One region of the Ensifer sp. Root127 genome, then DNA from elsewhere that is predicted to be linked to it. Evidence: predicted binding sites of a transcription regulator. Region 1 holds the regulator's gene; each other region holds the start of a gene.
The links. Region 1 encodes PhoB, which activates phosphate uptake and scavenging genes when phosphate is short. Its sites were predicted from a motif close to TGTCATNNANCTGTCAT; they were not measured.
Positions count from the first base shown of each region.

Region 2: the regulator PhoB is predicted to act here: its motif matches at 5,550-5,566, upstream of ASD03_RS16295 (LTA synthase family protein).
Region 3: the regulator PhoB is predicted to act here: its motif matches at 1,466-1,482, upstream of ASD03_RS24995 (alkaline phosphatase).

Region 1 covers NZ_LMDX01000001.1:951,597-959,459, forward strand. Annotated here, with positions in the region: gene ASD03_RS04480 (Hsp33 family molecular chaperone) at 1-39, opposite strand, end outside; gene argF (ornithine carbamoyltransferase) at 386-1,303, opposite strand; gene ASD03_RS04490 (aspartate aminotransferase family protein) at 1,433-2,632, opposite strand; gene ASD03_RS04495 (GcrA family cell cycle regulator) at 3,054-3,575, shown strand; gene phoB (phosphate regulon transcriptional regulator PhoB) at 3,744-4,427, opposite strand; gene phoU (phosphate signaling complex protein PhoU) at 4,731-5,441, opposite strand; gene pstB (phosphate ABC transporter ATP-binding protein PstB) at 5,498-6,313, opposite strand; gene pstA (phosphate ABC transporter permease PstA) at 6,327-7,649, opposite strand; gene pstC (phosphate ABC transporter permease subunit PstC) at 7,646-7,863, opposite strand, start outside.
Region 2 covers NZ_LMDX01000012.1:350,609-358,471, reverse strand. Annotated here, with positions in the region: gene ASD03_RS16320 (diguanylate cyclase) at 1-294, opposite strand, end outside; gene ASD03_RS16315 (ankyrin repeat domain-containing protein) at 458-2,191, opposite strand; gene ASD03_RS16310 (TolB family protein) at 2,459-3,286, opposite strand; gene ASD03_RS16305 (hypothetical protein) at 3,311-3,496, opposite strand; gene ASD03_RS16300 (NAD+ synthase) at 3,649-5,331, opposite strand; gene ASD03_RS16295 (LTA synthase family protein) at 5,601-7,523, shown strand; gene ASD03_RS16290 (DUF1003 domain-containing protein) at 7,781-7,863, shown strand, end outside.
Region 3 covers NZ_LMDX01000023.1:614,174-622,036, forward strand. Annotated here, with positions in the region: gene ASD03_RS24995 (alkaline phosphatase) at 1-1,416, opposite strand, end outside; gene ASD03_RS25000 (aspartate-semialdehyde dehydrogenase) at 1,805-2,839, shown strand; gene ASD03_RS25005 (lytic transglycosylase domain-containing protein) at 3,047-3,868, shown strand; gene ASD03_RS25010 (carbonic anhydrase) at 4,091-4,738, opposite strand; gene pdxY (pyridoxal kinase PdxY) at 4,808-5,689, opposite strand; gene ASD03_RS25020 (NAD-glutamate dehydrogenase) at 5,972-7,863, shown strand, end outside.

The sequences.
Region 1 (7,863 bases):
AAAGTCGAATTCGCCAAGTCCTGGTGCCATCTCAGTCATCTGCTGCTCCTTACGTCACTAAAGCGCGTCGCGATCGCCAGGATTCGCTGACTGCGCTTCAAGTTTTTGTTCTTGTGCATATCGTTATCGCAAAACCGCTGCGCACTTTTCCGCGACATGCTTGGGAGAGGGCCGCGCAGAGAACATAAACATCCTCCGGTGCAGCCTGCCCGTTATCCTATTCGATCCCGCCATAAACGGATTTGTCTAGCAGGCATGTGCCGTTTTGCCGGCCGATCATGCGCTGCCTGTCGTCAGGTAACGTCCGTTGTTTCCACCCCGGAACGTCCCGCATTCGGCCTAAATCGTGTCGCATGCGGGAAATTTCAATAGGCAGACGCGCCGATCAGACGAGCCCCATGCACCAGGCGATGATCGACTTCTGTGCGTGCAGCCTGTTTTCCGCCTCGTCGAATACCACCGACTGCGGCCCGTCGATGACCTCGTCGGTCACTTCCTCGCCGCGATGCGCCGGCAGGCAGTGCATGAACAGTGCGTCCGGCGAGGCGTGCCTCATCAGCGCGTCGTTGACCTGGAAGGGCTGGAAGACGTTGTGGCCGCGAGCGCGATGCTCCTGGTTCATGGAAATCCAGGTGTCGGTAACGACGCAATGCGCGCCGGCAACGGCCTGCTCGGCCTCATGGCAAAGCAGGATCTCGCCGCCATTGTTGCGCGCCCAGTTGAGGATCTTGTCGTGCGGCTCGGAACCGAGCGGCACCGCCATGTTCATGCGGTAGCCGAAACGGGCCGAGCCCTCGATCAGCGAGTGAAGCACGTTGTTTCCGTCGCCGGTCCAGGCGATGGTCTTGCCCTTCACCGGGCCGCGATGCTCCTCGAAGGTCATGATATCGGCCATGATCTGGCAGGGATGGGTGTCGTCGGTCAGGCCGTTGATGACGGGCACCGTGGCGTGCTCGGCAAGCTCGAGAAGACGGCGATGATCGGTGGTGCGGATCATGATCGCATCGACGTAGCGTGACAGCACCTTGGCAGTGTCGCCGATGGTCTCGGCGCGGCCGAGCTGCATTTCGGTGCCCGAGAGAAACAGGGTTTCGCCGCCGAGCTGGCGCATGCCGACGTCAAAGGAGACGCGCGTGCGGGTCGAAGGCTTTTCGAAGATCATCGCCAACATCTTGCCGGCGAGCGGCTTTTCGGCGGTTCCGGCCTTCGTCGCCGTCTTTCGCACGCGTGCGTCATCGATGATCGTGCGCAGATCGGCTGCCGTCATGGCCGAAAGATCGATGAAATGTCTTGTGCCTGCCATCGTAGTCAATTCCTGTCTCAGAATGGCCCGTGGAGCGCGACCGGTGTCGAAGAGCCAAAAGAACGCTCGACACCTTGGGCTCGCGCATGGACCCTTGGGAAAATCGCTGCCGATCTCCGGGTTCACAAATTAGGCTGCGGCGGTACCGCTGCTGCTTCTCACGGCTTCGGCCGCGCGCTCGATCCGCGCCAGGCCTTCGCGCGCTTCCGCGGCGGTCACCGTCAGCGGCGGCAACAGGCGCAGGACGTTTTCGCCGGCCGGAACAGCCAGCAGCTTCTCCGCGCGGATCGCCTTCAGGAGATCGGCCGAAGGGCCTTTCGCCTTGATGCCGAGCATCAGGCCGTCGCCGCGGATATCCTCGATCACATCGGGGAAACGGTCCTTCAACGACGCGAGGCCCTGGCGGAAGACCAGGGCCACGTCGCGGACATGCTCCAGGAAACCGTCGGCCAGGATGACGTCGAGCACGGCGTTGCCGACAGCCATGGCAAGCGGGTTGCCGCCATAGGTCGAACCGTGCGTACCGGCGACCATGCCGGCAGCCGCCTCTTCGGTCGCAAGGCAGGCACCGAGCGGGAAGCCGCCGCCGATGCCCTTGGCGACAGCCATGATATCCGGACGGATGCCAGCCCATTCATAGGCGAAAAGCTTGCCGGTGCGGCCGACGCCGGACTGGACCTCGTCGAGGATCAGCAGCAGACCGAACTCGTCGCAAAGCGCGCGCAGCTCCTGCATGAATTCCTTGGTGACCGGGCGGATGCCGCCCTCGCCCTGGATCGGCTCGATCAGGATCGCCGCCGTCTCGTCGGTGATCGCATCCTTGAGCGCCGTGATATCGCCGAAGGGAACCTGATAGAAACCCGGGGCCTTCGGGCCAAAGCCCTCGATGTACTTCTGCTGACCACCCGCCGCGATGGTCGCGATCGTGCGTCCGTGGAAGGCACCCTCGAAGGTGATGATGTGGAACTTCTCCGGATTGCCCTTGGCATAGTGGTAGCGACGCGCAGTCTTGATCGCGCATTCGAGCGCCTCGGCACCCGAGTTGGTGAAGAAGACACGATCGGCGAAGGTGACGGCCGTCAGCCGGCGTGCAAGGCTCTCCTGGCCGGGGACCTCATAAAGGTTGGACAGGTGCCAGACCTTCTCGGCCTGCGCCTTCAACGCCTCGACCAGATGCGGATGCGCATGGCCAAGCGAGTTGACGGCGACGCCGGCGGCGAAGTCGAGATAGCGCGAGCCGTCTTCGGCGATCAACCAGACGCCCTCTCCTCGCTCGAAACGCAACGGCGCACGCATGTAGGTGTCGTAAAGCGGCGTGGTTGCAGTCATGGCGAGCCTCTCCTTCATTGCTATCGGCATCGATCCGAGCCCCTGTTGAGCGCGGCAAAAAATTAAAAATGCCGCCTTGCGGCGGCGCAGGCACTATTCCTATTTCGCAGCGCAATGTCAACAAAACCAAGCTTTGCAGTGCGGTCGGACGGGTCTGATCCATGCGACGAAAAAATCACGCGACGGGGCTTGCAAAAATGCAACGCCCACCGAGCAAGTTGGGGAAAACCAAGAAATCGATTCGGCGCGATTCGCGGGACTCTTGCCACGGAGTCCGCCGGTCAGTAGGTTAATGTTCAATTACTAGACGCATGCGGCGGGCCTAGTCACCAAAAGTGTTATCGCGTTGCAGCTCCGGAGCCTGTCCGGAGCGTGGTGAGAGATTCTGTCATCGCCAACGCTGAGAACGGAGAGTGCAGAAATGAACTGGACTGACGAGCGGGTGGAAAAACTGAAGAAGCTTTGGTCCGAGGGCCTGAGCGCGAGCCAGATCGCGGCACAGCTCGGCGGCGTCAGCCGCAATGCGGTCATCGGCAAGGTTCACCGGCTGAGCCTGCCCGGCAGGGCCAAGGCTGGCGGAACCACCGCCGCGACCCGGCCGAAGCAGCGCCCGACTTCGGCGCCGCGCGCTCCGAACTACGCTTCGCGCGTCACGACACGGACGGTTACCCGTGCGGCCGGCGCGACCGTGCTCAAGGAAGAGGTCGAAGTCGATCTCGTCGCCGAACAGGATTTCCGCATCCAGACGGATGTGGTCGTGCCAATGTCGCGCCGCCTGGAGCTGACGCAGTTGACCGAGCGCACCTGCAAATGGCCGATCGGCGACCCGCTCAAGGAAGAATTCCACTTCTGCGGCAACGATTCCCCGGAAGCTTCGCCCTATTGCACATTCCATGCGCGGCTTGCCTATCAGCCGACCTCCGAGCGCCGTCGCGCTCGCTGAGACGACCGAAAACCACATGCAGAAAAGGGGCCGCACGGCCCCTTTTTTATTGGCTGCTGCATGTTTCCCTGGTTCGTATTCGCTTCAAGGAAACATGCCGCAATTCAAGATGCAACAGCGACCTTTGCGCGTCCATTAAGATGCGCGGCGCTGCAGTGGCCGGCTGGCTCAGCTTTCGAGCGAGTAGCCGGCACCGCGAACGGTGCGGATGACATCAGGCATGCTCGAGAAATTCAGTGCCTTGCGCAAGCGACCGACATGCACGTCGACGGTGCGCTCGTCGACATAGATATCGTGGCCCCAGACGCCATCAAGGAGTTGCGAGCGCGAGAACACCCGGCCCGGCGACGACATCAGGAATTCGAGCAGGCGGAATTCCGTCGGACCAAGGCGGACCTCGCGGGTGCGGCGATGCACGCGATGGGTCTCGCGATCGAGCTCGATGTCGCCGCAGCGAAGCAGCGTCGAGAGGACCTCGGGCTTGGCGCGCCGCAGCATCGCCTTGACACGGGCCATCAGCTCCGGGGTCGAGAACGGCTTGACGACATAATCGTCGGCGCCGGTGGCAAGGCCACGAACCCGCTCGCTCTCCTCGCCGCGCGCCGTCAGCATGATGATCGGCAGGCGCTCGGTTTCCGGACGTTGGCGCAGCCGGCGGCAAAGCTCGATGCCGGAAACGCCCGGCAGCATCCAGTCGAGGATCAGGAGATCCGGGAGGCGCTCCTGTAGGCGGATCTCCGCCTCGTCTCCGCGCAGGATCGTATCAACATCGAACCCTTCGGCTTCGAGGTTATAACGCAGCAGGACACTCAGCGCCTCTTCGTCTTCGACAACGGCGATTTTCGGCAACATCAGGCAACGTCTCCTTACCCAGAGCGTCTCGCGTTCGATCGAACGCAAAGAGATGCTCGAACATATAGAATCTGGAGCACTCCGCGCGTTTTCATAGGCACGCGCGAAAACGTATAGCTTCAGACGCAGTAGAGCAGGGCCGCAACCAGGGCTGCGACCGGAGCAGGTTCATAAGCAGGCACTCGAACGTATCCGGGTCTTAAAGCGCGTCGCGATCTCTAAGATGCGCTTGTTGTGCTTTAAGTTCTTGTTTTTGCACATGTCGTTATCGCAAAACCGCTGCGCACTTTTGCGCGACATGCGTTAGTCCTTCACGGCACCCAGCGTCGACGTATTGTCGTCCTTCGGACGCTCGCCTTCCGGCTGCGCGCCCGTCGCCATGTAGTAGATCGTCTCGGCGATATTGGTGGCGTGGTCGCCGATACGCTCGATGTTCTTGGCACAGAAGAGAAGATGCGTGCAGGGCGTGATGTTGCGCGGATCTTCCATCATGTAGGTGAGCAGCTCGCGGAACAGCGAGGTGTAGATCGCGTCGATCTCCTCGTCGCGCTCGCGGATGCTGTTGGCCTTCTCCGGCGAGCGGGAAGCGTAGACGTCGAGGACTTCCTTGAGCTGCACCAGCGCAAGCTCTGCCAGGTGTTCGAGACCGCGCGCCAGCTTGCGCGGGATGCCGGAGCCGGCAACCGCGATGACACGCTTGGCGTTGTTCTTGCCGAGGTCGCCGACGCGCTCCAGATCGGACGCGATGCGGATCGATCCCATGATCTCGCGCAGGTCGGCAGCAACGGGCTGGCGCTTGGCGATGGTGACGATTGCCTTTTCGCCGATCTGGCGTTCGGCTTCATCGAGGATGGTGTCGTCGGAGATCACCTTCTGCGCCAAGGCGAGGTCAGAATTGACAAGCGCACGAACGGATTCGCCCACCATCTGCTCGGCAAGCCCGCCCATCTCGGAGATGCGGCGCGTGAGATATTTCAGTTCTTCGTCGTAGGCGGACATTATGTGCATGGACATAGTCTTCGATCCTTGCGGGCGCGTTCAGGAAACGGGGTGAAGAGGAGCTTCGGCCATCAACCGAACCGGCCCATGATGTAGTCCTGGGTACGCTGGTCATCCGGATTGGTGAACATCTTGTCGGTGTCGTTCTCCTCGACAAGATTGCCGAGGTGGAACATGGCAGTGCGCTGCGAAACACGCGCCGCCTGCTGCATCGAGTGGGTGACGATGACGATCGTGAAGTTGGTACGCAGCTCGTGGATCAGTTCCTCGACCTTGGCCGTCGCGATCGGATCGAGCGCCGAACAGGGCTCGTCCATCAGGATCACTTCAGGGCTGACGGCAACGGCGCGCGCGATGCACAGACGCTGCTGCTGGCCGCCCGAAAGACCGGTGCCCGGCTCCTGCAGGCGATCCTTCACCTCGTTCCACAAACCAGCCTTCTGCAGGCTGGTCTCGACGACTTCGTCGAACTCAGACTTGGTGCGGGCAAGCCCGTGGATGCGCGGGCCGTAGGCGACGTTGTCGTAGATCGACTTCGGGAACGGGTTCGGCTTCTGGAACACCATGCCGACGCGGGCTCGCAGTTCCACGACGTCGATCGTCGGGTCGTAGATGTCGTCTTCATCGAGCGTGATCTTGCCGGTGACGCGGCAGTTCTCGATGGTGTCGTTCATGCGGTTCAGCGTGCGCAGGAAGGTCGACTTGCCGCAGCCCGAAGGGCCGATCAGCGCTGTCACCGTGTTCTCGCGGATATTGAGATTGACGTCGAAAAGCGCACGCTTCTCGCCGTAGTAGACCGACACATCCTTGCCGATCATCTTGTAGGGCACGGTGTTCATTTTCTGATCCAAGGCTTTTTCGACTGCTGCTTCTGACATGATGTTCATAGTAATTACCTCACTACCAACGGCGCTCAAAGCGACGTCGCAACAGAATGGCGCCAAGGTTCATGACGACGAGGAAGATGAGAAGAATGATGATCGCGCCGGATGTGCGCTCGACGAAGGCGCGTTCCGCCTCGTTGGCCCACATGTAGATCTGCACCGGCAGCGCGGTCGACGGCTCCATCGGCGAGCCGGGATAATCGACGACGAAGGCGACCATGCCGATCAACAGCAGCGGCGCGGTTTCGCCAAGTGCATGGGCGAGACCGATGATCGTGCCGGTCAGGATGCCCGGCATCGCCAGCGGCAGGACGTGGTGGAAGATGGTCTGCATCTTCGACGCACCGAGACCGAGCGCTGCCGAGCGGATCGACGGCGGGACCGCCTTCAACGCTGCACGGGTGGCGATGATGATCGTCGGCAGGGTCATCAGCGTCAGCACCAGGCCGCCGACGAGGGCGGCCGAGCGCGGCATGCCGGCGAAGTTGATGAATACGGCCAACCCCAAGAGACCGTAGACGATCGACGGAACGGCGGCGAGATTGTTGATGTTGACCTCGATGAGATCGGTCAGCCGGTTCTTCGGCGCAAACTCTTCGAGATAGATCGAGGCGGCAACGCCGATCGGCAGCGACAGCACGAGCACGATCAGCATCATGAACAGCGAACCGAGGGCGGCAACGCCGACGCCTGCCGCTTCCGGACGGCTCGAGGCACCGAAGGTGAAGATGCCGGTGTTGAAGCTCTTCTTCAGGACGCCGGCGCTTGCAAGCTCGTTCATCCAGGTGACCTGCTGGTCCTTGACCTTGCGCTTGCTCTCATCGACCTTCAGGTCGATCTGCCCCTTGAAGGCGGAGTCGACATTGGCTTCGGCGAGCAGTGTCACCGGTATGGTCTTGCCGATAACCGACGGGTCGGCGACGACGATGTCGCGCAACAGCGTGCGGGAGCTTGCAGACACCATGTCGGTGGCCCGCTTGACCAGCGGACGATTGCTCGGATCGATGCCGAGCTGCTTGATCAGCGCATCGCGGACCAGCAGCGGATAGTTGGCCGCCACCAGCACCTTGCCGTCGGTCGCGCGCTCACCCTTGGGATCGATGACCTTTTCGGTGAATTCGATCGGCAGCGTGATCGTCGTCTGCTGGAACGCGGTGTAGCCGTTGGAGATCACCGTCCACAGCAGCAGAGCGAGGAAGAACAGGCCAAGACTGATGGCGCTGATGCCATAGGCACGGAACCGACGCTCGGCCGCGTAGCGACGCTTGATGCCGATATCACGCTTGGCGGATGCGGGGCGGACGGAGATCCGGACGGCCGGGGAAGCGATGTCGGTCATTCGTACTGTTCCCGATATTTGCGCACGATGTAGAGCGCGTAAATGTTGAGGCCGAGCGTGATAACGAAGAGCGTGATGCCGAGTGCGAAGGCAACCAGCGTCTGCGGCGAGGTGAACTCAAGGTCACCCGTCAGCTGGTTGACGATCTTCACCGTCACCGTGGTCATCGGCTCGAAAGGATTGATTTGCATGCGGGCCGCGACACCGGCGGCAA
Region 2 (7,863 bases), on a different contig from region 1:
CAATTCCGGGGCCACAAAGGTATCGCTCAGCCGTCCGGCCGCAAGTTCCGCATAGGTCGCATTCCAGAAGGAAACCTGGGCCTGAAACTGGACGGCGGCTTCCATCTGGTGCCGCAATTCGTTTGCCACCAGCCGGCGTTCCGCCGAAAGACCGAAGCGATCGGCCTCGACGACGGAGCGGTTGAGAACGAAGATGAGGCTGGCGATCGTCAGGATCGCGACCAGGGTACAGGCCGCATGGATCGCCCACACCGCCCTGTTGCGCTTCGGTTGCCGAAACTTTTGCTCGATCACGCCAGCGCCCCCTCACCGGACCAGCCGTCAAAGGCGAGGGGTGGCACCGGTCAGACGCCACCCTAAAGATCAAAGCAGAAATTTAGTTTAAGCAAGCTGGTATTTGAAAGCCTTAAAGACTTCAACCGCCTAGTAAAGCCGACAATCACCAGTCGTGCGACTGTTAGTTGGACTGCACAGCCGGACGCAACAAGGAGACGATTTCGTCGTCGCCTTCGTCGCGCGCCAGGTCGCGGATCGACCTCGTACCAGTACCATCACGCAGGTTGGCGTTCGCGCCTTTTTCGAGCAACAGCTTCACCACGGATGGCCTCCTGTTGACGACAGCGATAGCGAGCGGCGTCATCCAGTCGCTCTGCGGGTTTGGCCGCCCACGCCCACGGAACTGACCGAAGGGGATGTCGAGCAACTCCGGCTTTTCATTGACGATCTCGAGCACCCGCTCTCCCTTGTCGAAGGCAGCGGCCGCAAACAGGTCGAGCGGCTGTGTCTCGAGGAAGCGCACCATATCGGCCTTGCCGTTGTATTCGGCCCAGCCGATCGGCGGTGCGTGATGATACGGGTCGCGCGCCATGGTGTTGGCACCATGCGCGATCAGCAGCTTCGCCATCTCGATATGCCCGTGCAATGCCGCCTCGTGCAGCGGTGTGCGCGACGTCATGCGGTTGACGTCGAAGCCGAGCGACAGCATCAGCGCCACCTGGGCCGGCTGGGCTTCACCCGCAGCCTCATGCAGGATCGCCGGATGGGCCGCCTGCGTGCGCGAAACAAGCGCCGCATCCCCGGCTGCCAGCGCCTTTGCCGCCGTCGCATTTCCCTCACCGATCGCCCGCGCGAGGCGATCGACATCGGTGAGTTCCGCGACCGTGGCGCCATGGGCCACCAGATAGCCGGCAAGGGTCGGATCACCGCCGAGCTCGGCCCATTGGTAGGGCGTGCGACCTTTCACGACGCGGTTTACGTCGGCCCCATGCTCGACCAGCAGCCGCACACGGTCCGTCATCTTCTTTTCCAGCGCCCAGGCAAGTTGATAGTCGAAGACCCTTTCGCTGTTCTCGATCAACTGACCGTCTTCGCGGACAAGCCAGTTGTTCCTGTCCTTTGCGCTTAGCCCATACCGCAACAAAAGACCGATGCAGGTGTTATCGGGCTCGAACATGCGGTTATAGAGCGCCTGGCTATCATTGGCCGTAGCGCCGGCCTTAAGCAGGAGTTCGGCAAAGGCGACGCAATCCGGATGTTCTGGCTGACGCTCTTTGCCCGCCTCGCCCTGGCCGAAGACGCCCGTCAGCGCGGTAAAACGATATTGCCCGTCGTCCATCCAGAAGGCATTGGCATCGGCGCCACACGCAATGAGCCGTTCAGCCGCTGCAAGGGAAGATCTGCCGGGAACGCGGGCATAGGCCGCGTAGAGCAGAGGCTCCCAATCGTAAGGCCCACCACGCTTGCCGGAGAGTTTCGGATCCGTGTCGAGCCAACGGTCGATGGCGTCGCCATCGCCAAGAGCGGCTGCTACATGGATGCTTTCACGGGCAATTTCTGGATGCTCGTCGAGCAAGGCTTTCGCCTGGGCATATCGCTCCGGGTCCGCAGCGATGTCGCCGAAATAGGACACGGTCGCCAATGCGAGGAAGCGATTGGCAAGCTGTTCGGTGGCGGGCTTGCCGCCCTGAGCGCGTTCGAGATGCGTTTTCAATCGGGTCCAGCTGGAGAAGCCGAACTCCCGGGCGATGACCAGTTGGGCATCCTGCAGGCCGATTGTGGCCGGCTCGGAGAAATAGGACAGCGCCCGCTGGCGTGCCGCGGCATCGCCAGCCTTCAGGGCTTTGTGAAAAGCCTTGGCCTGCTTGCGGATGGAATAGAGGGTAGCGTTCGCGGAAAGATCGCGCGTGATCATGAAAGACCTCCTTTCATTCACGTCCGGTATCCGCGCCCACAGACTGAAAAGAGGTGTGGCAACCAAGTCCAGTGAAACAGGTGGGTCTGGCCCTTCCCGCGGATCGGGTGCGCCCTGCGAACGACACGATCGCTAGCACGCAGCCGATATTCTTGTCCACTGCATGTTTCCTTAAATCCTATCCGATTTAAGGATAAAACATGCAGCAATTCAAAGTGCTACAGCGACCTTTGCGCGTCTGATAAGACGCGCGGCGCTGTAGGCTTCTCAGCTTTCCGGTTCGTAGCGAACGAAAGCAAAGCGATCCCCCTTGGGCGACCAGTTGGGAACATTCATCGTGCCCTGCCCGCCGAAGAGCTCGAACAGCTCGCGCGCGTTGCTGCCATCCATCTCCATCAATCGCAGACGGACGTTCAGGTCCCGCGGATGATCGAAGACATCGCCGTCATAGGAGAGAACCAGAAGGTGTCTTCCGTCGGGCGACGGATGCGGGAACCAGTCGCCATAGGGGCTGTCGGTCACGCGCTCAACGTCGGTGCCGTCGGGACGAACGCGCCAGATCTGCATGCGGCCAGTGCGGCTGGAGTTGAAGTAGATCCACGCTCCATCCGGCGACCAGTCCGGCCCGTCGTTGCGGCCTTCGCCCTGCGTCAGTCGCCGCTCTTCGCCGCCTTCGACCGAGATCGTATAGATATCGAAGACCTGATCACGAATACCGCAATAGGTCAGTGCGCCGCCATCCGGCGACCAGCCGTGCCAGTAGGACGGGAGGTTGGGGGTGACAAGCCGCGGAGTGCCGCCAGAAGCCGGCAGCAGGTAGATCGCCGACTTGCCGAACTCGGTCTTGTCGCTGATCGCAATCGTGCTGCCATCAGGCGAAATGCCGTGGTCATTGTTGCAGAGATGGGCAAAGCCGGTTTCGATCTCGACCGGCTCCGAGCCGTCGAAGGCCAGCCGGTAAAGCCGGCCGTCGCCATTGATGATGAGATATCGCCCGTCCGGAGACCAATTCGGCGCCTCGACCAGCCGCTCCGTCTGCCAGACGACGCGAGTCTCGGCGGTAACGATGTCATAGGTTTCGATGGAACTGCGCATACGCTTCTCCTGCCGCAACCGCAGCTATTTGCTTTCTTCGCCCCGTGGCAGCACCGCCAAGACTTTGGCGCAGATCGACCGCATCAAGATGACGCTGCGCTGGTCTTGCCAGGTCGAGACCAAGCCCCAGGCCAGCAGCAGAAGAATGCAGACGAAGGCGACGCCGACGGTGACGAGACTACCGGTCGCAAGACCATAGACACCGAACACGGCCGGCGTCGCGAAACAGGCGATCTGCGCCGAAAGCTGCCCACCGGCAGAAACGTCGCTCAGCGACCACAGCCGGATCAGCCGGATTTCCTCCTCGGTGAACTCCGGCTGGCTTTCCTTGCCGTCCCGCCCTTCGGGGATGCGCTCACCGTCTATCCCCGATCGCGGAACCGGTTGGTGATTGGATAGCGCCGATCGCGGCCAAAATTCTTCTTGGTGATCTTCACGCCGGGCGCCGACTGTCGGCGCTTGTATTCGGCGATATAGAGCAGATGTTCGATGCGGTGTACCGTTGTCTCGTCATGACCACGAGCAACGATCTCCTCCGTGCTCATCTCCTTTTCGACGAGGCACTCCAGAATGTCATCGAGCACCGGATAGGGCGGCAGTGAATCCTGGTCCGTCTGGTTGGGGCGAAGCTCGGCCGACGGCGCCTTGTCGATGATGTTTTGCGGGATGACCACGCCGGATGGACCGAGCGCGCCCGGCGGCACGGTGGTGTTGCGCCAGCGCGAGATGCCATAGACCTCCATCTTGTAGAGGTCCTTGATCGGATTGAAGCCGCCGTTCATATCGCCATAGAGCGTGGCGTAGCCGACCGACATTTCCGACTTGTTGCCGGTGGTGACCACCATCGAGCCGAACTTGTTGGAGACGGCCATCAGGATCGTGCCGCGCGTGCGGCTCTGCAGGTTTTCCTCGGTGATGCCCGATTCCGTGCCCTCGAACATATCGGCCAGCGCGCCGAGAAATCCTTCGACCGGCTCTTCGATCGGCACGATATCGTAGCGGCAGCCGAGCGCTTCGGCGCAATCCTTGGCGTCCTTCAGCGAGTCCTTCGAGGTGTAGCGGTAAGGCAGCATGATCGTGCGTACCCGCTCCTCGCCGAGCGCATCAACGGCAAGTGCTGCGCAGATCGCCGAGTCGATGCCGCCGGACAGGCCGAGCACGACGTTCTTGAAACCGTTCTTGTTGACGTAGTCGCGGAAGCCGAGCATGCAGGCGCGATAGTCTGCCTCCTCCCGCTCCGGCAGGCGCGATTGCAGGCCGCCGGCACAGTGCCAGCCATTGTCGCCCTTTTTCCATTCGACGATCGACAGCGCCTCCTCGAACTGGCTCATCTGGAAGGCGAGCGACTTGTCCGTGTTGAAGGCGAAGCTCGCGCCGTCGAACACCAGTTCATCCTGACCGCCGAGCTGGTTGGCATAGATCATCGGCAGGCCGGTCTCTATCACCTGCTTGAGCACGACCTGATGGCGCACGTCCACCTTGCCGCGATGATAGGGCGAGCCGTTCGGTGACAGCAGGATTTCGGCGCCGCTTTCCGCCAGTGTCTCGCACACACCAAGATCGCCCCAGATGTCCTCGCAGATCGGGATACCAATGCGAATGCCGCGGAAATTGACCGGCCCTGGCATCTCGCCCTGGTCGAACACCCGCTTCTCGTCGAACTCGCCGTAATTCGGCAGATCGACCTTGTCGCGTACCGCAATGATCTTGCCGCCATCGAGCACGGCGACGGCATTGTGGCGCCCGGTCTTGGCCAGGCGCGGGAAGCCGATAATGACGCCCGGGCCGCCGTCGGCGGTCTCCTCGGCCAACTTTTCCACCGCCTGTAAACAGGCCTTGAGAAAAGCAGGCTTGAGAACCAGATCCTCCGGCGGATAGCCGGAAATGAAGAGCTCGGTGAGCAGCAGGAGGTCGGCGCCCTGGCGCGCCGCATCGGCGCGCGCCTCACGCGCTTTCGCCAGGTTTCCGGCGATATCGCCGACGGTCGGATTGAGCTGGGCGATTGCGATACGAAGCAGGGTGGGAGCGGCTTTGTGAGCGGTCATGAGCGGGCCTGTCGGTCTGTTCTCGAACGAATGCGTCTGACTTTCGCCCCGATCTTTAGCGCAATCCGCGCGAAAATGCCCACAGCCAATCGCCGCGAAGCGAAAAATTCCAAAAAATTCTGCGTTTCCGGTTTGTTATCGGCGCCGGCTCGCGCGTCCTCACGTCACGAAAACCTGTTTCCAAACACCCTGAACAAGTCATTCATCCCCTGTTCAAAATGACAGTCGTATGACAGTTACACGACACATTGATGAAATTGGAGAAGACGTTGGCCAATATCGATTCAGCCGTAGCGAGGAGATCACGAGTCTACGCTGGTAGACCCGGATTTGCCGCGCGGCACGCCAAGACGCTGACCTCCGCACGCAGTGCATTGTTCTCGCTGTCGATCGCGGCAGCCCTCGTTTTTGCAGTCGAGTTGATCGTGCGCCAGTCCATGGCCGACACGGTCGCCTACTTCCTCGATCCGACGCGCCCCGCATGGACCACCATCGGTGCATTCTTCCTGATCCTTCTCGCCATCGATGGCGTTTTCGGCCGCGAACACAAGTCCGCCGTGGTGCTCGCGCCGCTGGCGATCATACCGGCCATCATCTGCCAGCAGAAGCAGGTCTTTCTCTCCGACCCGCTCTATCCGACCGACTTCCTCTTTGGCCGCCAGATCCTCGAATTGATGCCTGTGCTTGTCAAGGATCGTCCGTGGACGGCCGTCGGCATCGTTGTCGGCCTCATCGCAGCCGTTACAACCATCGGCCTGTTGCTGCGTTACGCCTGGCGCAACTTCCCCAAGCTGACACGCCGCGAGCGCATCGCTCGCGCAGCTTTTGCGCTGCCGCTGCTCTTCGCCTTCTGGCACATCATGGATTACAACCACTTCTCCTGGATCCGTGATCGCCTGAAGGTCATCCCGATCATGTGGGACCAGACCGAAAACTATCGTCACAACGGCTTTGCGCTGGCGTTTGCGATCAATCTGCCGATGGCCAACGTCAACGCGCCCGCCGGCTACATGGCCGATGCGATCGATCGCATCCCGGTCAAGCCGCTGCCGGCCGGCACCTCCCACCGCAGCAAGCCCGACGTCATCGTGCTGATGAGCGAATCCTTCTGGGATCCGACCCGTCTGCCGAACGTCAAGCTTTCGCCCGACCCGATGCCGACGATCCGCGAAATGCAATCTGGCAACGTGTTCTCGCCAGAGTTCGGCGGCATGACGGCCAATGTCGAATTCGAAGCGCTGACCGGCTTTTCGAATGCCTTCCTGCCCTATGGCAGCATTCCGTACCAACAGTACATCCGCAATCCGATCCCCTCGCTTGCCACCTTCTTCCGTGGCGAGGGTTACGTTTCGCGTGCCATCCATCCGTTCCAGAGCTGGTTCTGGAACCGCACCGCCGTCTACAAGGCCTTCGGCTTCGACACCTTCAAGTCGGAGGAGAATATGCCGCCGATGCAGAAGCGCGGCATTTTCGCCTCGGACGAATCCCTGACCAAGGAGATCATCCGCCAGGCGGACGCCATGGATGACCCCTTCTTCTTCTTCGCGGTAACGCTGCAGGGCCATGGCCCCTATGAGCCGAACCGCTATGCCAAGAATACCATCAAGGTCGAAGGCAACCTGCCGGAGAGCGATCGCCAGGTGCTTGAAACCTACGCCCAGGGCGTCAAGGAAGCCGACGAGAGCCTGAAGAAGCTGATGGACTGGGCCAAGCAACGTGACCGCGAAACCATCATCGTGCTCTTCGGCGACCACCTGCCGCCGTTGAACACGGTCTACACCAACACCGGTTTCATGAAGGGCGTGACCGCGGAGCGCAAGGGCTCGAAGGACCAGATGAAGGCGCAGCACGAAACTCCGCTCGTCGTCTGGTCGAACAAGACGGGTCCGAAGAAGAATGTCGGCACGATCAGCCCGGCCTTCCTTTCCTACCAGATCCTCAAGCAGTCCGGCTACGAGCATCCCTACTATACCGGCTTCCTCGGCAAGGTGCACGACCAGTACCGCGTCGTCGACCGCTACATGCTGATCCGCAAGAACGGCAAGGATGTCGCCGAATGGTCTCGTCAGCCGAAGGTCCCGGCCCTGCTGCGCGACTATCGCTTCCTCCAGCACGACATGATGTTCGGCAAGCGCTACTCGACCGACCGCTTCTTCAAGTCGCACGCGGATCTCTACGCCGCAGGCTTCTAAACCACACCCGCACACGTTCGTGCGACATCACTGGCCTCTGAACAGAGCCGGACGGTAAACCGCCCGGCTCTGTGCACTTTCTCATCTATCCCGTTGATTTCCTCGTCGAAGTGGTGCGCTTAAGCGCGTCGCGATCTTTCCGATTCGCTCACTGCGCTTTAGGCTCTTGTTTTTTGCCCGTGTCGTTATCGCAAATCCGCCGCACACTTTTGCGCGAAACGCTTTCGATATCGTCCGATCCATTTCCGGAGATAGCCATGCCGCATTTGAACGAACTCTCGCAGCACATCTTCGGCAAACCGATGGCCGAGCTCGGCGAAATCGAGCGCCGCATCCTGAC
Region 3 (7,863 bases), on a different contig from region 1:
GTCGGGGAAGCCGTCCTTGTTCTCGTCGGTATAGTTCGGGAAGCCCGCCGAAGCGCCTGTTTTGACCTTGTCGCGGCCTTCCTTGCCCTCGACGGTGTCGTCGATGATGCCGAGCAGTGAGACGCCATGGGTATGGTCGCCGGTCACGACAACCAGCGTATTCGGGTTGTTCTTCGCGAACGCGCGGGCAACGCCGACCGCCTGGTCGAACTCGATGGTCTCGACGACGGCGCGCTCCATGTCGAGCGGATGGCTCATCTTGTCGATCGAGGCGCCCTCGACCATCAGGAAGAAGCCGTTTTCGTTCTTCGACAGCCTGTCGAGCGCGGTCTTGATCATGTCGACAAGGCCTGGCTGGCCGGGGAACTTTTCGACCGTGCCCTTCTTCAGGAACTCGCGATCAAGCGTCACGTCCATGTTGCCGGTGTGGAACAGACCGAGAAGCTTGCCGTCGGCGGGCGCATTGGCAAGTTCGCTCTTGTCGGTCGCAAGCGCATAACCGGCTTCCTGGAAAAGCTTGATGTAGTCCTGGTTGTCCTTGCGCTTGGAGCCGGGCGTCTCCTTGCCGAGGAAATAGGCCGAGCCTCCGCCAAGGATGACCTCCGGCTTGACGTCGTAGATCATGCCGACGATCTCGGCCTTGTCGCTGCGGTTGCGGGTGTGGGCGACGACGGCGGCCGGCGTGGCGTCCTCGATTTCCGAGGTCGTGACGAGACCGATCGACTTCTGCGTCTGGCGGCGCAGCGCTTCGGCAATGGTCTCGACCCGTGGATCGTCGAGGCTGTCGGGCGTGCGGTCGCCATAGACGCCCACGGCGTTGATCACGGTCTTGTGGCCGGTCATGTAGGCCGACATGGTGTTGGCGCTGTCGGTGTCGATCGAATTGGTCGCCGACGTGCCGATGAAGGCCATGCGCTCGAGGTCGTCCATGTTGAGGCGGCCATTGGCCTTACCCTCGGTCATGCCCTTCGACATGATGCGGGCGGCGGTGCGGTGCGCAACCGAAAGGCCATCGCCAAGCAGGAAGATGACGTTCTTGACCTTCGGCTGCTCCGCCGTGGCATAGACGTGCCAGGTCACGGTCTTCGTCTCTCCGCCAGCCGTCACTTCGACCTTGTAGCTGCCCGGTGCGCCAATTATAGCGTTGCGCAGGAGCAGGGCCGAACCGAGCTCCTTGTCTTCCTTGCCCTTTTCCATCGCGACATAGGCGGCTTCGGCACCGAGCGCTGCCTTGTAGTCCTGGCCGTTGACGGTCACCTTGATGTCTTCCGCCTTGACGGCGCTCTTGAGCTCGACCTTGAAATCGAACGGGGAACCGGCAAGAATTGTCGCGCGATCAATGGGATAGACGTCTGCGGCCTGAGCGGCGTGGGCCAGAACCGTCGTGGCAAAGAGGGTGGCAAGAAGCATACGCATGGCAATCGTCCCTTTGAGGTGTCGGATTGCGCGGTCGTAACGCCCGGCGATGACAGCGACATGACATTGCGATCACGTTTGCAGGCGCCAAGCATCGCACGCTTGACTCGCCGATAGAAACAATTATTACGAGCCTCGGAAAGGAAGGCATTCCATGCTTCGCCGCGAACACAACTTCGCTGACAGCAGCGTCCTGGCAGAAATCGCCGGGCAGGATATGCGTTTTCCAGCTTCCTTCAAAACAACGGCCAAAACGACGACGAAAACCGTCTGACGTCTCTGGCCCTCCGCTCTCTCCCCGGTTTGGCCGGGGACAGGAACCCTCGCGGCGGATCGCGCGGTTTCCCCCTCCACCCGACGAGGAGAGACAAAAAAGAGAGCTTAGATCATGGGTTTCAAGATTGCAGTCGCAGGCGCCACCGGCAATGTCGGCCGGGAGATGCTGAACATCCTTTCGGAACGCGGCTTTCCCGCCGATGAAGTGGTCGCCCTTGCTTCCGCCCGTTCCCAGGGCACGGAAGTTTCCTTCGGCGACAAGACGCTCAAGGTCAAGAACCTCGAAAACTACGATTTCTCCGATACCGATATCTGCCTGATGTCGGCCGGCGGCGCGGTTTCGCTGAAGTATTCGCCGAAGATCGGCCAGCAGGGTTGCGTCGTCATCGACAATTCCTCGGCCTGGCGTTACGACTCCGAAGTGCCGCTGATCGTGCCGGAAGTGAACCCGGACGCGATCACGCTCTTCACCAAGAAGAACATCATCGCCAATCCGAATTGCTCGACCGCCCAGCTCGTCGTCGCGCTGAAGCCGCTGCACGACCACGCCAAGATCAAGCGCGTCGTCGTCTCGACCTACCAGTCGGTTTCCGGCGCCGGCAAGGACGGCATGGACGAACTCTTCAACCAGACCCGTGCGGTCTTCGTTGCCGACCCGATCGAATCGAAGAAGTTCACCAAGCGCATCGCCTTCAACGTCATTCCGCACATCGACGTCTTCATGGAAGACGGCTACACCAAGGAAGAGTGGAAGGTTCTGGCCGAGACCAAGAAGATGCTCGACCCGAAGATCAAGGTGACCTGCACGGCCGTGCGCGTCCCGGTCTTCATCGGCCATTCGGAATCGGTCAACATCGAGTTCGAAAACGAGATCACCGCTGACGAGGCGCGCGATATCCTGCGCGAAGCACCGGGTTGCCTTGTTGTCGACAAGCACGAGAACGGCGGCTACGTAACGCCTTACGAGTGCGCCGGCGAAGACGCGACCTACATCTCGCGCATCCGCGAAGACGCAACCGTCGAAAACGGCCTCAACATCTGGGTCGTTTCCGATAACCTGCGCAAGGGTGCGGCACTCAACGCGATCCAGATCGCCGAGCTGCTCATCAACCGCGGTCTGATCCGCGCCAAGAAGCAGGCCGCCTGAACAAACAGACGGTAAAGCACGAATAAGAACCCCGCCTGGCCCGTTATCGGCCTGCGGGGTTTCCTGTTTCACGGATCCGTGCGCAAAATTGATCGGATTCACGTGAAACCGTTAGGAAATTTCCGCCAATGAGGGGCGGGTGACAGAGCCGGCAAAGGCTGGCATCTTCCTAACGGCAACCAGATTTGGGCAATGACGGGGTATTTCATGCACACGGCAAAGTGCGTAGCGATTGGGCTTGCGGCCCTGATTTCAACGGCGATCCTTCCGGCGACCGCGTCGGCGGCACAGTGCGGCAACGACGGCAGCGGTTTCGCGGCCTGGATGACGCAGTTCAAGCAGGAAGCCTCCGGCAACGGCATCAGCCCTGCGGCGCTCGACAAGGCGCTCTCCGGCGTTTCCTACAACAAGGCGACGATCCGCGCCGACCGCGGCCAGAAAAGCTTCAAGCTCTCGCTCAGCCAGTTCATGCAGAAGCGTGGCGGTCAGACGATCATCTCGCGCGGCAAGAAGATGAAGGCCCAGAATGCGGCGCTCTTCAACAGCATCGAACGGCGCTACGGCGTACCGGCCGGCCCGCTGATCGCCATCTGGGGCATGGAAACCGGCTTTGGCGGCTTCATGGGCAAGGAGCATACGCTCTCAGCCGTTTCGACGCTCGCCTATGACTGCCGCCGGTCCGACTACTTCACCAACCAGCTCTATGCGGCGCTCCAGCTCGTCCAGCGCGGCGATCTCAGCCCGGCTGCACGCGGCGCTGCCCATGGCGAAATCGGACAGACCCAGTTCCTTCCGGCAAACGTTCTGAAATACGGCGTCGACGGTGACGGCAACGGCCATATCGACATGGTCCGCTCGAAGGCTGACGCGCTTGCTTCGACCGCGAACTTCCTGCGTGGACACGGCTGGCAGCCGGGCGCCGGATATCAGCCGGGACAGGCCAATTTCGGCGCGATCCAGGGCTGGAACGCCGCCAGCGTCTATCAGCAGGCGATCGCCATCATCGGCGCGGAAATTGACGGCGACTAGAGCATTTCCAGGAAAAGTGCGAAGCGGTTTTCCGTCAGGAATGCGTAGAAACAAGGAGATAGAGCGTTTCTGCGACTCCGCTTAAACCGCAGACGCTCTAACGCATGTTGCGCAAAGGTGCGCAGCGGTTTTGCGATAACGACAGCGCAAAAACAAAAGATCAAAGCTTATGAAATAAAAGAAGCCCGGTTCGAAAGGACCGGGCTTTTTCTCTGGCTTCTATCACATACCTGGACGGGCAAAGTCGCCGCTCTTCGGATCCATCACCCAGAGCTCGCCGGTCGAAATGTCGAACCAGGCGCCGTGAAGCTGGAGCTTGCCCTTCGATTCGAGAATCTGGACGCAGGGGAAGGTGCGAAGATTGGCGATCGAGTTGCGGATGGAAACCCGCTCCAGAGCGCGCTGCCGCTCGGCCTGGGTCATCACGTCATTGCTCTGGATCTGTTCGGCGGACGGTTTCAAGAGGTGCATCCAGCGACCGATGAAGTCACCCGGCGACAGGGGCTCGGCGTCCAGGTCAAGCGCCGCCTTGATGCCGCCGCAGCGTCCGTGGCCCATGACGACGATGTCGCTGACACGCAGAGACTGGACGGCAAATTCCAGAGCTGCCGACGTCGAGTGGTAGTGTCCGTCCGGCTCGTAGGGCGGCATGAGATTGGCGACGTTGCGCACGACGAAGAGCTCGCCCGGGCCGCTGTCGAAGATCGTCTCGGGCGCTGCCCGGGAGTCACAACAGGCAATGACCATGGTCTTGGGCTTCTGCCCGCTATCCGCCAATGTCTTGTAACGCTGCTGCTGTTCGCTGAAGCGACCACTCATGAAGTTATGATAGCCGTTCAGAAGGTGGTCTGGAAAACGCTGCATATCCATCGGTTACCCCGCTGCTGTCGAGAGTTCAATCCACCAAGCCATCCGACGGCGTGCCGTGAACAGCTTCTTCTATTTCCGCCGCATCTGGCTCGGATGCAGCAAGCGCCGCATCTGCACCATCGCCATCGGCGTCGAGAGACTGGACGCATCCTGTTCGAGCGTCAGTTCATCGGCGCCGCGCTTGACCGTGCGCGCGATAATTTCGAACACGCTGGCTGTCGCCATCTGAAGCGCGCGCTCCTCGGAGAGGCCTTCCAGCAGCCGCGCCAGGAACACCGCCGCCAGCAGATCGCCCGTGCCGTTCGGCGGGTTCTCGATCAGCCGGTGTTCGGCGAGCAGCGCATGGTTGCCGGAGAGATAGAGATTTCCCGTCCCGCCCTTCATCATCGGAATCGCCGACGTGACCAGCATGCGCGAGGGACCAAGCCCCAGCGCCGCGTCAAGGATTGCCGCATTGGTCTCGAGCGTCGCGCCGGCAAGCCAGGCCAGTTCGAACCGGTTGGGCGTGGCGAGACTTGCAAGCGGCAACAGCCGGTCGCGGATGGTAATCGCCGTCGCTTCGGGCACGTAGAGCCCTTCGGCATCACCGATCACCGGGTCGCAGGCATAGACGAGATCAGGATTGCGGGCGCGCAAGGCGGTCACCAGCCGGGCAACGCCCTCTGCCTGGCTCGCCGAGCCGAGATAGCCTGACAGGACTGCCCGGACCTCGCCGGCCCAGGGCGCCTGAGCCAGATCGTCGATCACCGACTGGAATTCCGCGTCCGGTATCGTGATGCGCGTCGAATGGCCATGGCCGGGATGCCAGGGCAGAATGACGGTCGGCAGAGCCCAGACGGGATGGCCAAGCGTCTCCAAGGCAAAGACAACCGCCCGATTGCCGACGGTGCCGCGAACCACGTGACTAGAAATGACGATGACGGCACCAGGCAAGGAGGGCATTTCGGGCATCGGCCAGTCCAATCCTTCGATTTGAACTCTGATCACCGACTGTCACCGCCATGTCAACAGGCTATGGCAGACAGGTTCCGCACGAGCCGCTGGCGTTTTCGTGCTTTTTCATCGAAATTCGAGCAATTTTCGCCAATCTGCCTTCGATTTAAATGGATTTGAGCTGTTTTCACGTGAGATTCTCCGATTCTCGGCTCGTTTTTGCCGAAATCGTCATAAAAAGCGGTCGCCATTAGCCAAGGTTCTGATAGGGTCTAGCCTATCATGAATGGGAGAAACTTCATGGGCGTGAAATACAATCCGAAGCGGGACAGACACATCGACGCAGCGAAGGCGGCCGCCATCAAACTGGGCACCGACGCGCTGGCGCCCGAGATCCTCTTCGGCGGGGCCAGCAACGACGACCTCGATCTTTATTCGGCGGACATGCTGGCACTGACGGCGGCCCATGCGAGAAGCGAACTCGCACGCTGGGACGGCGGCAAACCTCAAGTGTCGGTTGAAACCGTGGCCGGCGTTGCGCCTGGCGGCACCGAGGTTTCGATCATTGCCGTCACCGAACACAACATGCCGTTCCTCTTTGATTCGGTCATGGGCGAGGTGACGACCACGCACCGCGATATCCATCTCGCGATCCATCCCATTCTGGTCCAGGAACCGGGCAAGCCCGCCAAGCCGTTCGATCCGGACGAGCCGAGCGATCCGGCACACCGGATCAGCCACATCCAGATCCACCTGAGCAAGTTGACGCCGGTCGAGGCGCAATCGCTCAGCAACCGTATCCGCGATGTGCTCGAACAGGTTCATCAGGCCGTGCACGACTGGCCGGCGATGACGACGCTGCTCGATCACGCGATGAAGGAACTCGAGGACTACAACGCCTCGCGCAAGAAGAGCGACCGCGACGAAGCGCTGGCCTTCCTTCGCTGGCTCAGGGACAACAACTTCACCTTCCTCGGCATGCGCGAATACACCTATTCGGGCAAGGGCGGGAAGGCGACGGTCGAGCGCGGCAAGGGCAGGGGCCTCGGCATCCTTTCCAATCCCGATGTGCGCGTGCTGCGCCAGGGCAAGGACGCAGTTCTGACCACGCCGGAGATTCTGGCCTTCCTCGAAAGCCCGGATTTCCTGATCGTCACCAAGGCCAATGTGAAGTCGGTCGTGCACCGCCGCGCCTATATGGACTACATCGGCGTCAAGCGTTTCGATGCCGACGGCAATGTCGCCGGCGAGCTGCGCATCGTCGGCCTGTTCACCTCCTCGGCCTATACCCGTCAGGCCGCGGAAATCCCGCTGCTGCGCCACAAGATCGAGAAGATCGTCGATCATTTCGGCTACGATCCGCAGAGCCATTCCGGCAAGATGCTGGACAACACGCTCGAATCCTACCCGCGCGACGATCTCTTCCAGATCGACGTCGGCCTGCTCGCCGCCTTCTGCGAACAGATCAACGAGCTCGGCGACCGTCCGCGCATCCGCGTTCTGCCACGCATCGACCATTTCGACCGCTTCGTTTCGGTCATCGTCTTCGTACCGCGCGAGCAATATGATTCCGACGTTCGCGAGAAGATCGGGGACTATCTGAAGACGGCTTATGACGGTCGTGTTTCGGCCTACTACCCGGCCTTCCCCGAGGGCGGTCTGGCGCGCGTGCACTTCATCATCGGCCGGACCAGCGGCAAGACGCCGCGCATCCCCCAGGCCAAGCTCGAGGAGGCCGTGCGAGGCATCGTCACGCGCTGGATCGATCGCTTCGACCTGCTTGCCCGCAAGGATGGCATCGAGCTCAGCGTTGGCGAAGCCTACCAGGCGGCCTTTGCACCGGCCGAAGCCTATGCCGATCTCGCCGATATCGCCGCCTGCAAGGCGGAAGATCCGATCCGGATCTCGTTCTACCACTACAACCGCCCGGTCAATCGTCCTGATACGGCCGAGCTGAAGATCTTCCACGCCGGCGAACCCGTATCGCTTTCGCGCCGCGTGCCGCTGCTCGAAAATCTCGGCTTCCGGGTCATCAGCGAGCAGACCTACGACCTCAACGTCGGCAAGCATGGCGAGGACCAGCATCGCGTCGTGCTGCACGACATGGAGTTGATCCATCGCGACGGCCATGCGCTCAATCTCGACAAGTCGGGTGCGGCGCTCGAGGAAGCCTTCCTCGCCGCCTGGAACGG